DNA from 4 places in the Desulfosporosinus sp. SYSU MS00001 genome. Region 1 is predicted to be linked to each of the others. Evidence: a T-box and tRNA genes for the amino acid it is inferred to sense, from the RefSeq annotation. Region 1 holds a T-box; the other regions hold tRNA genes.
What was found. The T-box of region 1 lies ahead of leuS (leucine--tRNA ligase). A T-box ahead of a tRNA ligase gene usually reads a tRNA of that ligase, here a tRNA-Leu.
Positions count from the first base shown of each region.

Region 2: it has a tRNA-Leu gene. The T-box ahead of leuS (leucine--tRNA ligase) is inferred to sense a tRNA for this amino acid. The anticodon was not compared.
Region 3: it has a tRNA-Leu gene. The T-box ahead of leuS (leucine--tRNA ligase) is inferred to sense a tRNA for this amino acid. The anticodon was not compared.
Region 4: it has a tRNA-Leu gene. The T-box ahead of leuS (leucine--tRNA ligase) is inferred to sense a tRNA for this amino acid. The anticodon was not compared.

Region 1 is NZ_JBNFTW010000001.1:206,557-209,685, reverse strand. Features, by position in the region: gene leuS (leucine--tRNA ligase) at 1-1,533, opposite strand, end outside; T-box leader at 1,583-1,781, opposite strand; gene rsfS (ribosome silencing factor) at 1,830-2,186, opposite strand; gene yqeK (bis(5'-nucleosyl)-tetraphosphatase (symmetrical) YqeK) at 2,176-2,757, opposite strand; gene ACPUYX_RS00960 (RNA-binding protein) at 3,015-3,129, opposite strand, start outside.
Region 2 is NZ_JBNFTW010000002.1:462,165-465,293, reverse strand. Features, by position in the region: gene ACPUYX_RS05625 (UbiX family flavin prenyltransferase) at 1-278, opposite strand, end outside; gene ACPUYX_RS05620 (DMT family transporter) at 309-1,217, opposite strand; tRNA gene ACPUYX_RS05615 (tRNA-Leu) at 1,561-1,647, shown strand; gene ACPUYX_RS05610 (hypothetical protein) at 1,887-2,246, opposite strand; gene ACPUYX_RS05605 (hypothetical protein) at 2,468-3,129, opposite strand, start outside.
Region 3 is NZ_JBNFTW010000002.1:249,398-252,526, forward strand. Features, by position in the region: gene accD (acetyl-CoA carboxylase, carboxyltransferase subunit beta) at 1-557, shown strand, start outside; gene ACPUYX_RS04575 (acetyl-CoA carboxylase carboxyltransferase subunit alpha) at 541-1,503, shown strand; tRNA gene ACPUYX_RS04580 (tRNA-Leu) at 1,584-1,669, shown strand; partial or broken gene ACPUYX_RS04585 (cell wall-binding repeat-containing protein) at 2,321-3,129, opposite strand, start outside.
Region 4 is NZ_JBNFTW010000001.1:53,028-56,156, forward strand. Features, by position in the region: gene ACPUYX_RS00245 (DUF5667 domain-containing protein) at 1-1,003, shown strand, start outside; gene ACPUYX_RS00250 (hypothetical protein) at 1,355-1,651, shown strand; tRNA gene ACPUYX_RS00255 (tRNA-Leu) at 1,834-1,916, shown strand; gene ACPUYX_RS00260 (hypothetical protein) at 2,144-2,377, opposite strand; gene ACPUYX_RS00265 (hypothetical protein) at 2,852-3,129, shown strand, end outside.

The sequences.
Region 1 (3,129 bases):
ATATCTGAGGAAATACCAGGAGGAACAAGCAAAGGTATCCATGGTATCTGTTTCACGGTGCGCAGGACCGCCGCACTTCGGACATGTCGTTTCCGTAAAGGACTTCGAAGTCGCCAAAGGATTCTCTCCCGTTTTAAACACCACATCTTCAGGGAGCATTACCGGCAGCTGCTCTTCCGGGACAGGAACAGTACCGCAAGCTTCACAATATACCATCGGAATCGGTGCACCCCAATACCGCTGACGGGATATGAGCCAGTCACGCAAGCGGAAATTGACCTTGCGCTGGCCAACACCACGATGCTCTACTTCATCAGCAATCTTATCCCAGCCCTCGTCACTGCTTAGACCGTCAAAAGAACCGGAATTAACCAGAATACCATCGTCCGTATAAGCAGCTGTAAGGGGGTTGTCCTTCTCACCAGGCTCACTATCGTTAGACACAATGACCGTTTTAATAGGTAATTGATACTTCGTGGCAAACTCAAAGTCCCGTTCATCGTGGGCAGGAACTCCCATAACCGCACCGGTGCCGTATTCCACAAGAACATAATTGGCAATCCAAATCGGCAGTTTCTCACCGCTTAAGGGATTAAGGCAATAAGCCCCGATAAACAAGCCTTCTTTTTCAGCTTCTGTCGAAGTCCGAGCGATTTCATTCAGCCCGTTCATTTTATTGATGAAGGCCAAAACGTCAGCCTCATACTTCGTTCCCTTTACTAATTCCAGAACCAGGGGATGTTCAGGCGCTAGAACAACATAACTTACTCCGAACAATGTATCAACACGAGTTGTATAAACCGAAAATTTCTCTGATCGCCCATCTAAAGCAAATTGAACCTCGACACCTTCCGAACGCCCAATCCAATTGCGCTGCATGGTTTTAACCTTCTCAGGCCAGCCGGGCAGATCATCCAAATCCCGCAGCAGAGTCTCAGCATAATCCGTAATTTTGAAAAACCACTGTTCGAGGTTTTTCTTCGTCACAGGCGTATCACACCGCTCACAGGCCCCGTCGACAACCTGCTCATTTGCTAAAACCGTGGTGCAGGAAGGACACCAATTAACCGCAGCCTTTTTCTTATACACCAAGCCATGCTTATAAAACTCCAAAAACATCCACTGTGTCCACTTATAATATCCAGGATGGCAAGTTGCTACTTCCCGATCCCAATCGTAGGAAAGACCCATTCCCTTAAGCTGTCTCTGCATATTGGCAATGTTTTTCCAAGTCCAATCTGCCGGCGGAGTCTGGTGCTTAATGGCAGCATTTTCTGCAGGCAAACCAAAAGAGTCCCAGCCAATGGGATGAAGAACATTAAAACCCTGCATCCGTTTAAAACGGGCGATAACATCGGCAATAGAATAGTTTCTTACATGACCCATATGCAAATCCCCGGAGGGATAAGGGAACATGGCTAAAGCATAATACTTTGGCTTGTCCGAAGATTCTTCTGTCTTATAAGCCTTTTCTTCCAGCCATTTTTTCTGCCACTTTGGTTCAATTTCTGTAAACGAATATTTCTCTTGCACTAAAACCTTCCCCCTTATTATTACGGCTTATAGCAAAAATCCCCCCGTCCCAAGGGACGAGAGGCCTGCTCCCGTGATACCACCCAAATTCCTAAATGCACTCAAAGATTGTAACGGTTCTCACCGATGTTCATTATTACCTGAACACAGCTCCAGGACGAGTTCCAACAATCCCCTTCAACGGCTTTCACCAACCGCCGCTTCTCTGAGGAAGGGTTTCGAGTACTATTCCCTATCACAGCTTTTAATTATAGAAGTCGTTTTTCCTTAACAATAAATTACTTTTTTAAAAACCCTTAAACCAAACTAACGAAAGAAACCTCCTGAGCATCCTTCCAAAGGCGCTCAAGCTGGTAAAATTCACGTTGTTCCGGAGTCATGATATGTATGACCAAATCTCCGCCGCAATCCATCAAAACCCACTTAGCATCAGGCAATCCTTCAACGTGCATTACTGGAATTCCGATCTCTGGCAATTTTTCCTCCAAGTGATTCGTGATCGCTTTCACCTGGATTGATGAATTTCCCGTCACAATCAGACAATAATCTGTAACCATAGAAATCCCCTTTAGGTTGAGAAGGGTAAGATCACCACCCTTTTTATCTTCGGCCAGATGAATAACTTCGGTAAGTTTATTTTGATCAAGTTCCAATAGATATCCTCCTTTTCAAATCATCATAGGTTAGTTGCGTTAAAGGATGAATTGGATGGTTGCTTTCCTTTAAATATAGTAAAGTGCCTTCAACACAGTCAAACGTACCCTTTTCTAAATCATCATACAGGGATTGACGCAACTTGTCCACTTCCGGAAAAGTTCGGCCTGGTTCTGTTAGATCAGCGCTGTAAATCAGCATCTCTAAGGGGGACATTCCTGGTCTCCCTAAAGTATGACTGGCAATTGCCGCCAACAAGTCTTTATCCTCAACCTTAAAATAATGTTCCAGCCAATAGGCCGAAAGACGGCCGTGCAAAACATAAGGATACTTCTCATCTTCGGGGTATTCCAGCAGATTCCAATAGCGTGCTAAACCCACCTGTACCTTTGCCGGAAGTTCCTTTGCCAAATCATGAGCTAACCCCGCACAGCGTGCTTTCACAGGATCGACCCCGTGGCGTTTGGCTAACATTTCAGCATGATCAGCAACGCCCAAAGTATGCTTGAACCTTGACTCTGAAATCATATGCTTGGCAAGACTCATTACCTCTTCAACTTGCAGCTCCACGTTCCCGCTCCCCCTTAAACGCCAATTATCTATCTCTTTTGCATTATCTTACATTCTATCAATTTAGGCCATAGACTGCAAAATTTTTTATAAATTAACCTTAATTTTAGTATTGTCCGTGATCTGTGACTTAAAACATTAATGTACATATGATTGCTCAACAAGGGGTACAGGAAGCAGTTGAAATTTATTTAGTCATTTTAGAAGGGAGACCCCCACAAGCATGTCAGAGGGCCTCCCTTCCAGTCCGCGGGATATTACATTTGTTTCGGTTTAGCTTCATTCACCGTTAGAGGTCTTCCGCCAAAATCTTTGCCATTTAACTCCTGTGTCATACGTTCAGCGTCCTCTTCGCCAACCTCAATAAATCCA
Region 2 (3,129 bases), on a different contig from region 1:
AAACCTAAAGTATTCATCGAACAGGGAATAACAACCATCCCATGAGTTCGATAAGAGCCGCTTGCCAGAGAGGAAAACAAATTCGTATTTTCATGGATATGAACATTCTCAGGTAAGCTCTGCCTATCAGACCCTGTTTCAAAGGTCAATACTTTTTCGCCTGTCGACGTCATAACCAACTCAACCTGCCATTCCATTAACGCCAGAACCTTAATCAGGGTCAGTGCATAGATTGAGCCACTTGCTCCGGTTATACCCACAATGATCCGTTTAGTCATGATGCCCTCCTATAGTCTAATCCTCTATCTTTAATTCTCGATCATCGAAATCTTATCTTTGCGTATAAGACGAATTCCCCCGAAAATGATGACTGCTCCCACAATCTGCAAAAGATGAATCCTCTCTTTAAGAATCACCGCAGCCGTGATAACGGCAACAGCGGGGACGGCATACATATAAGCCATCACTCGATTTACTCCAATCCTGCTTATAGCATAATACCAAACCACCAGGCCGTAGGCTGTGACGAGGAGCGTTGAAAACAACACCGAACCCCATGCTGAAAAGGGGATCGTTGACCATGATAACTCGGTAACACCTTTTAGACCAACAATCAAAAGAAAAATAGTCCCAAAGAGAGAGGAGAAAGTAATCGTTTTCAAGGCAGAATACTTACTTAGCATGCGTTTGGCAAGTACAGGATATAACCCCCAGATACAGGAAGACAACAGGGCTATAAGATCTCCTCGCAATACTTCCCAACCGAGGGCTAATTTATTTGTCCCAAATAATAGAACAAAAATCACTCCCACTATTGACAAGGCGCTCCCCCTTCGCCCTCGTGAACCCAAACGTTCTTGTCCTGCCAGCCAAGCAAATATAGCCGTGAAAACCGGAGAAACTGCAACAATCAAGGAAGCATTTGTCGCAGTCGCATATTTTACGGCAGCCATAAACAACGTCTGATAGATCGTAACTCCTACTAAACCTATTAGAGCTAAACTCCAACAATCCTTTAATTCAACTCGTATGTTTTTTTCCAAAGTATACAAAAGCAGAAGAAGAATTGGAGATGCTCCCACAAAGCGAAGCACAGTAAACGACAGAGGATCAAATCCAGCCATTCCCCATTTCCCAACAACATAGTTTGCTCCCCATACTAAAACAACTCCCCAGATCACCCACTCCGGAAAATCTCCCCTTGACCGATTCCTCATAAGAAACTCTCTCTTCCCTCTCTATACTAAAGACCCCTGGCATAATTGTTAATGATGCCGGGGTCTACTCTTTTTTCCTAGAAAACTAGGTACAACGTTTCCTAGTTGTAACTTTTCATAATAAGATCTTATCAAGTTAATTCATGATTATATTGAAACCTTCGATAACTTATTCTTTAAGCCATAATTGTACCATAGAAAATCAGAACGCGAAATATTTAAGTTTCATTATACTGAATACAGATAATTAGGTGTTAACAATGGCAATGGCGAACACTACTAAAAAATATCTACAAAATAGGTTGACAAGATGAAGGTCATCTCCTATAATAATTAATGTTACGCGGTCGTGGCGGAACTGGCAGACGCGCTAGATTCAGGTTCTAGTGCTCGCAAGGGCATGGAGGTTCAAGTCCTCTCGACCGCACCATAATGCTGATAAACGTGATTCCCGTAGGGGAGTCGCGTTTTTTGTTTTTTGTTCGCTAAAACGCACAACCATCGTACTTGAACGTTATTTTATGGTGGTCTAGTGCGGTTTTTGCGTGGGAAATACGCAAATCTAGTGCGTGTCTTTATTCTAGCGGTGAAATTCGTATTAGTACAAGAGTTAATTTTTGACAAACATAAAAAGAAGGCTAGACACTTAACGTCTAGCTCCGAGATGGTTTATTTCAATTGGTCAATCAGCTTTCTATGCCTTGAATTTTGAATTTCCAATGCCTTTTCTATAGCCGACAGTCTGGTTCTCAGTGAGTTTAACTCTTTACGAACCTCGTCTGACTCTCTCTCTAACTCTTCAGATTTTTTTGGTTCAAACGGGAGAACAATGCCGCTTACAGTCTCAACCTCTCTTTTGGCAAATGTCCTTCCGTATTCCTTGCGTATGGACTGTACCTTTTCACCCAAGGCTTCGACTTGCTGCAAATATTCTTTCTTGAGTTCTTCTAAGTACTGGATACCTTCAGACTTAAAATCGATGGCATTTAGTTTGCTCATTATTTCCTCTATTTTTTCGTCACTGTTCAATCTTCTCACCTCCACAATCCTCACTCTAATGAAACTGTTCCATCTCTGACCATGAAATTCCTTCCAAATATTTAGGTTTGGATTTAACTAAGTGTTATAATTTGAAAGGAAAAATCAGTCATTAGTCTCTGCTAGCCACCCCGTTACGGGAAATGCCCCCGCCTCATACGACACTACGCCTAGTGTAAGCAAAAATAAGCAATCACTTTATTTCGAATGGGTTAATTAACAATTCTGCTACCCTCATGGATATTGGAGTACCATCTAATCGTTTGAATAGCGAGTATACGTAACATATCAACAAACTGTTGTTTTTCATTCTCTGGACATTCATTTCCTTTGAGGCTGTAATTTGCTTTCGCATGTGCGATATAATTCCTGGTGTCCGAAATGCTATCAGCTATCTGGTCAAAGGCAACTTCTAAAACCGTCTCTTTGACTGCCTTATCCTTTTGTAAGTTACTCTTCAGGTCTTGCACTTTTTTCAAGTAATCTGGTGCATAATCAACAACTTCAAGTACGTCACAACAGGTCTTAATAGTTGCTTTAATGGTACTTCTGTCGGTGTCAAATTTTTGTTTAAAATCAACAAACATCTGCTCAAGTCCCTTAATATAATTGGCATCTGGATTAAGGGCTTTTTGACTTAATAGTTTTGCCCTAGCTTTATTTGTAATCTCCTGACGTATTACCGTTTGTGACACAAATTCGATTACTTTGGCGTATTGAATAATACAGTAATCGTAATTCTGCATGCCTATATTAAAAAGCTTCAATACCTCGTCTATGCCCTTGCCAAATAACAAGGGTCTTAGTGGAAAGGTCTTTTGACTAATCTCCTCTTCATCTACTTCATCGAAATATAGCTCTGGTCTGGGATTTT
Region 3 (3,129 bases), on a different contig from region 1:
GAATGATTGAAGGGGCTCTTACAGGCCGGGCTATGATTGAGGGAATTCCTGTTGTTTTGGCTTTTAATGAAGCTAATTTCATGATGGGCAGTATGGGGTCTGTAGTCGGGGAAAAAATTGCTCGTGCCGTTGAACGGGCGATTGATTTGCGCCTGCCCGTTGTCATTTTCTCTACTTCCGGCGGTGCCCGAATGCAAGAAGGAATTCTTTCTCTCTATCAAATGGCCAAGACAAGTGCAGCTTTGGGACGGTTAGCTGCAAATCATTTGTTATATATTTCGGTACTTACAGATCCGACCTTTGGAGGGGTCACGGCCAGCTATGCTTCTCTTGGTGATATTTTAATTGCTGAACCGAATGCTTTAATAGGATTTACCGGACCGAGAGTCATCAAGCAGACAATGAGGCAAGAATTGCCGGCGGGAGCCCAAACGGCTGAGTTTAATCAAATGCACGGTTTGATCGATCTTATTGTAGAACGTGCTCAAATGCGGTCTACACTGGCACGTTTGTTGCGGTACCATCAGGAAGGGGTTCAGCATGGCGCAACTGTTTGAATTTGAAAAACCTATTATAGAACTTGAACGGAAAATAGCGGAACTGCAAAAGTTTTCTGCTGAAAAAGATATTGATCTTTCCCGTGAAGTAGAGACCTTAGAGAAAAAAGTCTCTCTTCTTAAGAAAGAAATTTACGGCAATCTTGAACCGTGGCAAAAAGTCCAGATTGCCCGACATCCAGAGCGACCAAACTTCTACGATTATGCGCCGCTCTTATTTGATGATTTTATTGAACTTAAGGGAGACCGGTTGTATGCTGATGATCAGGCTATTGCCGGCGGGATGGCCTTTTTCCGAGGTGTACCAGTGACGGTGATTGCTCAAGTTAAAGGAAAAGACACCAAGGAAAACATTAAGCGCAATTTCGGTATGCCCCATCCTGAAGGGTATCGCAAAGCCTTGCGCTTAATGGATCAAGCAGAGAAGTTCGGGCGACCGATTTTGACCTTTATTGATACCCCTGGTGCGGCCTGCGATTTAGCAGCCGAAGAACGGGGACAAGGTGAAGCTATTGCAAGATGTTTGTTGGCTATGTCCGGGTACCATGTTCCGGTGATCAGTACGGTTATCGGAGAGGGTGGAAGCGGCGGTGCATTGGCGCTAGGGGTAGGAAACGTTATTTTGATGCTGGAGAATTCCTTTTACTCTGTCATTGCTCCGGAAAGCTGCGCATCTATTCTTTGGAAAGATACCTCAAAGGCTAAAGAAGCTGCGGCAGCTTTGAAGTTCACAGCCCAAGATTTGTTAAAATTGGGAGTTGCGGACGAAGTAGTCAGAGAACCTCAAGGTGGAGCGCATTATAACTTAAGGCAGACAGCTGATGAATTGTCAGAGGTTATTGCCAAGTACCTCGTCCGTCTGCGGACAGAGTCTCCGGAAGCTCTGCAAGAGAAACGGTACCAGAAGCTTCGGGCGATTGGAACGTTCCAAGATAAATCGGTCTAATACTCTAAAAAAAGCTTGACTTAAGTGTTCAAATAATGTTATTATAGCTAAGTCGTATTAATTCATTGCAAATATGATTTGGGCGAGTGGCGGAATGGCAGACGCGTCGGTCTCAAAAACCGATATATGTGAGTATGTGTGGGTTCAAGTCCCACCTCGCCCACCACACTTAATGAAACACAGTTATATTAAGGGTTTAACGGAGTTGGTAAGAAATTGCCAGCTCCTTTTGTGTTTTGGACCGTTGTATTCAGAGGTAGGTGTGACCGATACATTGAAAAGGCACAATTTATGGGGTCTAATCATTTACTAAAAAAGAATTTGCTAGGAACGGTTTGCCCCTAGCAAATTGTACAATCCCTTAGCTGACGTTTATTACATAATCAATTGTTTTAGATTCTCCCACATTAGTATATTGCACTGTGAAGCTTCCAGTTTGAGTAGCTTGGAAAGTCGATACAACTTCTCCTCCTAATCCAACAACCCCAGGAGGGCCAATTGGAACACCAGTTTGTTTAATTAACGTTATAGGATCATTATTTGGAACATAGACCCAATCATATACTGGGTTACCTGCTCTACTGGAAATTATATTAAAGTTTTGACCAACTTTTACGTTGATTGGTGCTGTACTTGAAGCTTGAGTATTGGCAACTACTGGGTCTCCACCTTTGTAGGATACATTATATTCTACAGGCTGATCAGTTTTTGGGACTGTTAAAGTTACTGATGCATAAGACACTGAGATTGCTGAAGGTGTTACTGCCGTGCCTGAAGCTGTCACTGTGAAGTCGGATAGGTTAGGTTTAGCAATAGGAACTCCAAATCGTAAAGATTCGGGTACAACAGCAGTCCCACCGAGAGCAGTAGTGACACCCGAGGCTTGGTTGGTAAATGATGACAAAGTTACGGTAATCTTATCATTAAGGGCATCTTCAGCAGTACCATCTCCATTGCCATCAAGAGCACCATAAAGAGCACTAACTGTTGAAATCTTGCCAGCATAAGAAGCAGTGGCAGAATGAACTCCATCTATGAGTACAATAGGTGAATTAGTCTGAGCTGCCAGTGGAGCACCAGCCAGAGCATCAATACCAGTTACACCGTTAGCAATAAATACTTGATCAAAATTGATGGTTGAGCCGAAGTCGTAGATAACTTGTGCATTCGTATCATAAGCTGTTTGACCGAAGTGTCTGGTCGGGCTTGGGAGCTTTGCTTCTACTGTAGCACTAATGACACCTGTCCCTCCGATGATATCGGAAGAAGTGATTGCTGATCCAGTGGTGGATGCTAAATATGCTTGTACACTTGTTGGCACAACATCTTTTTCAGTCAAAAGAATTGGCTCATTGTTTGCCGAAGCTATTGAGGCAATTGAGAGTGCATCTTGGATGCTATTAGTAATAGCAACTTTAGTTACTCCAGTCATTTGTTTAGCAATGTTGACGGATGTTTCATATTTATCGAATCCACCAAGGGGAACGATTGTGATGTCCATACTTTTTAGCTCATCGATAACCCCTTGCTTGATAACTGCCGTTCCACTGGTTACATAAACTTTTTTAACACTGAGTTTCGTGAGTTCAGCTTTCGTATCGACATTGAGAGTAACTTGGGATCCTT
Region 4 (3,129 bases), 150 kb from region 1:
AACTACAACTACAGCTCCAGCTACAACTACAACTACAACTACAGCTCCAGCTACAACTACAACTACAACTACAGCTCCAGCTTCAACTTCAACTACAGCTACAACTACTCCTCCTTTAGACCCCACAGTGCCTGTTACGGTATCTCCGGCGACTGTTGTTGATGGTAATGGCAATACCGTCACAGCCGAAAATTGGTTCACAGATTTATTAGGTAAAATTCAGCTGATATTGACGTCTGATCCTGTGAATAAGGCTTCTATTAATGAGCACCATGCTTTAGCAAAGTTAGCCGAAGCTAAGAACCTTATGCAGCAAGGAAATTCTGAAGCTGCTGAAGCCAGTCTATCTCAATACTCAGACAAGATCAGCCAGGCTCAAAATTTCATTAACCAAGCAAAAGATCCAAACAGCGAAACAGCTAAAGCTCTCTCCATAGCCCTCGCAAATGTGAATTCAAATAATATTGCGGTGTTGAGCAGTTTATTGGATAAGCTTCCCCCACAAGCCGCCCAAAGATTAGCCTTGAATATTGTTAAAACTATGGAAAAGGATGTAACCAAGCTGCAGGCTGAAGGAATGGATTCCACCGCGAGTACGACTTCAAGTTCGGCGGTCGCTTCCGGCACTTCTGCATCAACATCGGGATCTGTGGCTGATTCCGGCTCAGTGACAGCAAACTCAAGTCCAACAAATACTCAACCGACAACAAAGAATAATAAGCAATTAGAAAAGGAAGCTAAAGTCGCTTTAGAAAATTTTAAGAAGTCCCTGAAGCAAAATGTAAAGCTTAACCTGGATGATCAGGACCAGGATGAGGATAATTCCGGGACTCAGCAAGTTACGTCTGCTCAGCAACCTCCGATGACTCAAGGAACCACGATGCCCGGTCTTAAGGCTAGTGCCAATTCTGTTCATCCTTCTGTAAAAGGATCAACAAATCCCGAGCATGGAAATGGGCCAAAAAGTAAAAGCCACGGCAGAGAAGACCATCAAAGAGATTAGAGATGGGGTAACTGAATCCTCTGAGAAGGCATGGCAACAATAGTTGAAAAAGTACTCCCGTTCACTTCTGCAGTGAGCGGGAGTTTCTATATTCAGAAGAAGTTTATGGAAGTTTTTTCTGATGCTTATGATTACAATCGGGATTATGTTCGCGTTTTAATGTTAATGTCTTTTTATGTATATTGTACGTTTAAAATATGTTCATGCTTATGTTCATATTCGAATTCGAATTTTTATTCGAATCGAATTCATGTTATCTTTAAGCTTTGTTTCTTCGATGTTCTCGGATTTGCTACAATCATGGTATACTGATATTCAAGTAATAATCAGAGCAGATAAGGAGAGAAGATTTTGGGCAAAGCTAAACCTACCCCTGATGATCTGCGTCGCCAAATTGGATACAATATGATTACCTTTTTGGGTGTCTTTCTTTTTTTGCCCATCATTTGGTTTATTCATCTTTTTTCCAAAGACTCAAGCTTGTATTGGCGTTGGGGTATTAGCTCAGTCGTCCTTGTCGTAATCAATCTCATTTTGTATTTTTGGAACTATCCGGAGAATTGGCTGAAGAATTTGCTGTTTTTGATAGGAATTGATCTGATCATTTTACTATCCGAATATTTTTGGTTATTACGGAGCATGGGATAATGGTGTGATAGGGTAAACTCAGGTTAGGTAAACTATGATAAATTAATTGTTTAATTTTACGGCTTATTGCAAACCGCTAAATTTAGGAAAATGGGAAATGAATTGGTCTCAAATTAAAATTCTATTACTTGTTTTTTTGTAGGAAATATGATATTATATTTTCTGCTACGTGATTTCAACATGCGGGAGTGGCGGAACTGGCAGACGCACTGGATTTAGGTTCCAGCGGGCAACCGTGCAGGTTCAAGTCCTGTCTCCCGCACCATTTTATTTGGGCTCAAGGATTATGGTTTAAGGATTTGCGGGATTTTTTAAATGAGAATTTAAAAGAGATTTAAGGGCAAATCCAGCGAAGTTGATTTTAGTAATCTAGTGGATCACTGAATGAGATTTTGTTGCTTAGAAAAAGTAGAATCCTCCTTTTAACCGTTTGGATTCAGACGGTTAAAAGGAGGATTTTTGGCGTTTAGACGAATTATTAGAGCAACTACATCATATCAGCAAATATAGCCAAGGGAAACGTTCAATTATACGACAAAAAGCAGTTTGGTTTTTTAATAATGCTTTGGGAAGTGCAAGCGAAGTAAGAAATTGGCTTGAACAGCCCTTAGATAGTTTTTTATTTTCTATCCAAGGGGATTTCTCTTTAGCAATAGTTATGCTATTTCGCCATGATTCGCAATTAATATGGGATATAGTTGTAATGACTAAAGTTACGCTTGACAAAGTTTTTTGCTCCTGAAGGAGATGCTGCTAATGAAAGAGGTTTGCGGGGTTTTTGCATTAAAGAGAGCATTCTATCTTAAAACTGGGTTTTACCAAAAACAGGGAGGTGCTTCTTTTTTTATAGCCCGATGATAATTCAAATTAGCGTAAAACTCGATAAATTGATTAATGAATTATTATATCGACAAAGGAAAGTTCTAGGGTGACGAAATTTACATAATAAACCTACCTTCAGGAAAATACTATGTGTGTTTGGGATTTGCAATATTAGACTTGTACAAGTGGTGAAATTAGGTTTAATAGCCCGATGTGCTAGAAAAAACGGAAGAGCCTTTCGATAGTGATTGCTGGATTGGCTTAGTAGATAGTGAGAGCTCTTTATGAGAATTCACCGATTTCTGTTAAGTTTTTATGAGTTCTAAATAAGTGGTATAATATGCGAAGTCAAAATAAAGTTGATTGGAGTGTTTATACTTGTTTAGAAGAATAAACAAAGTATTGCTAGTTTCAATTTTGGGATTAACATTAGTAGGCTGTGGAGCCACAACAGGTAAAACTCAGCAACAATCTAACCCGACAAATTCAACTAGTAATCAACAAAGCACTAGTACCCAGGAACAAAAACAGCAGTATTTAACCCCCGTTCCAAAAGGGTCTTCTGGATCTTCTACCATTAGTAATTTATCTAAGCAAATTATGGGCCAAAAAGATGTCCTTGGAACTCAATTCTACGAGCAAAAAGGGATTCTATA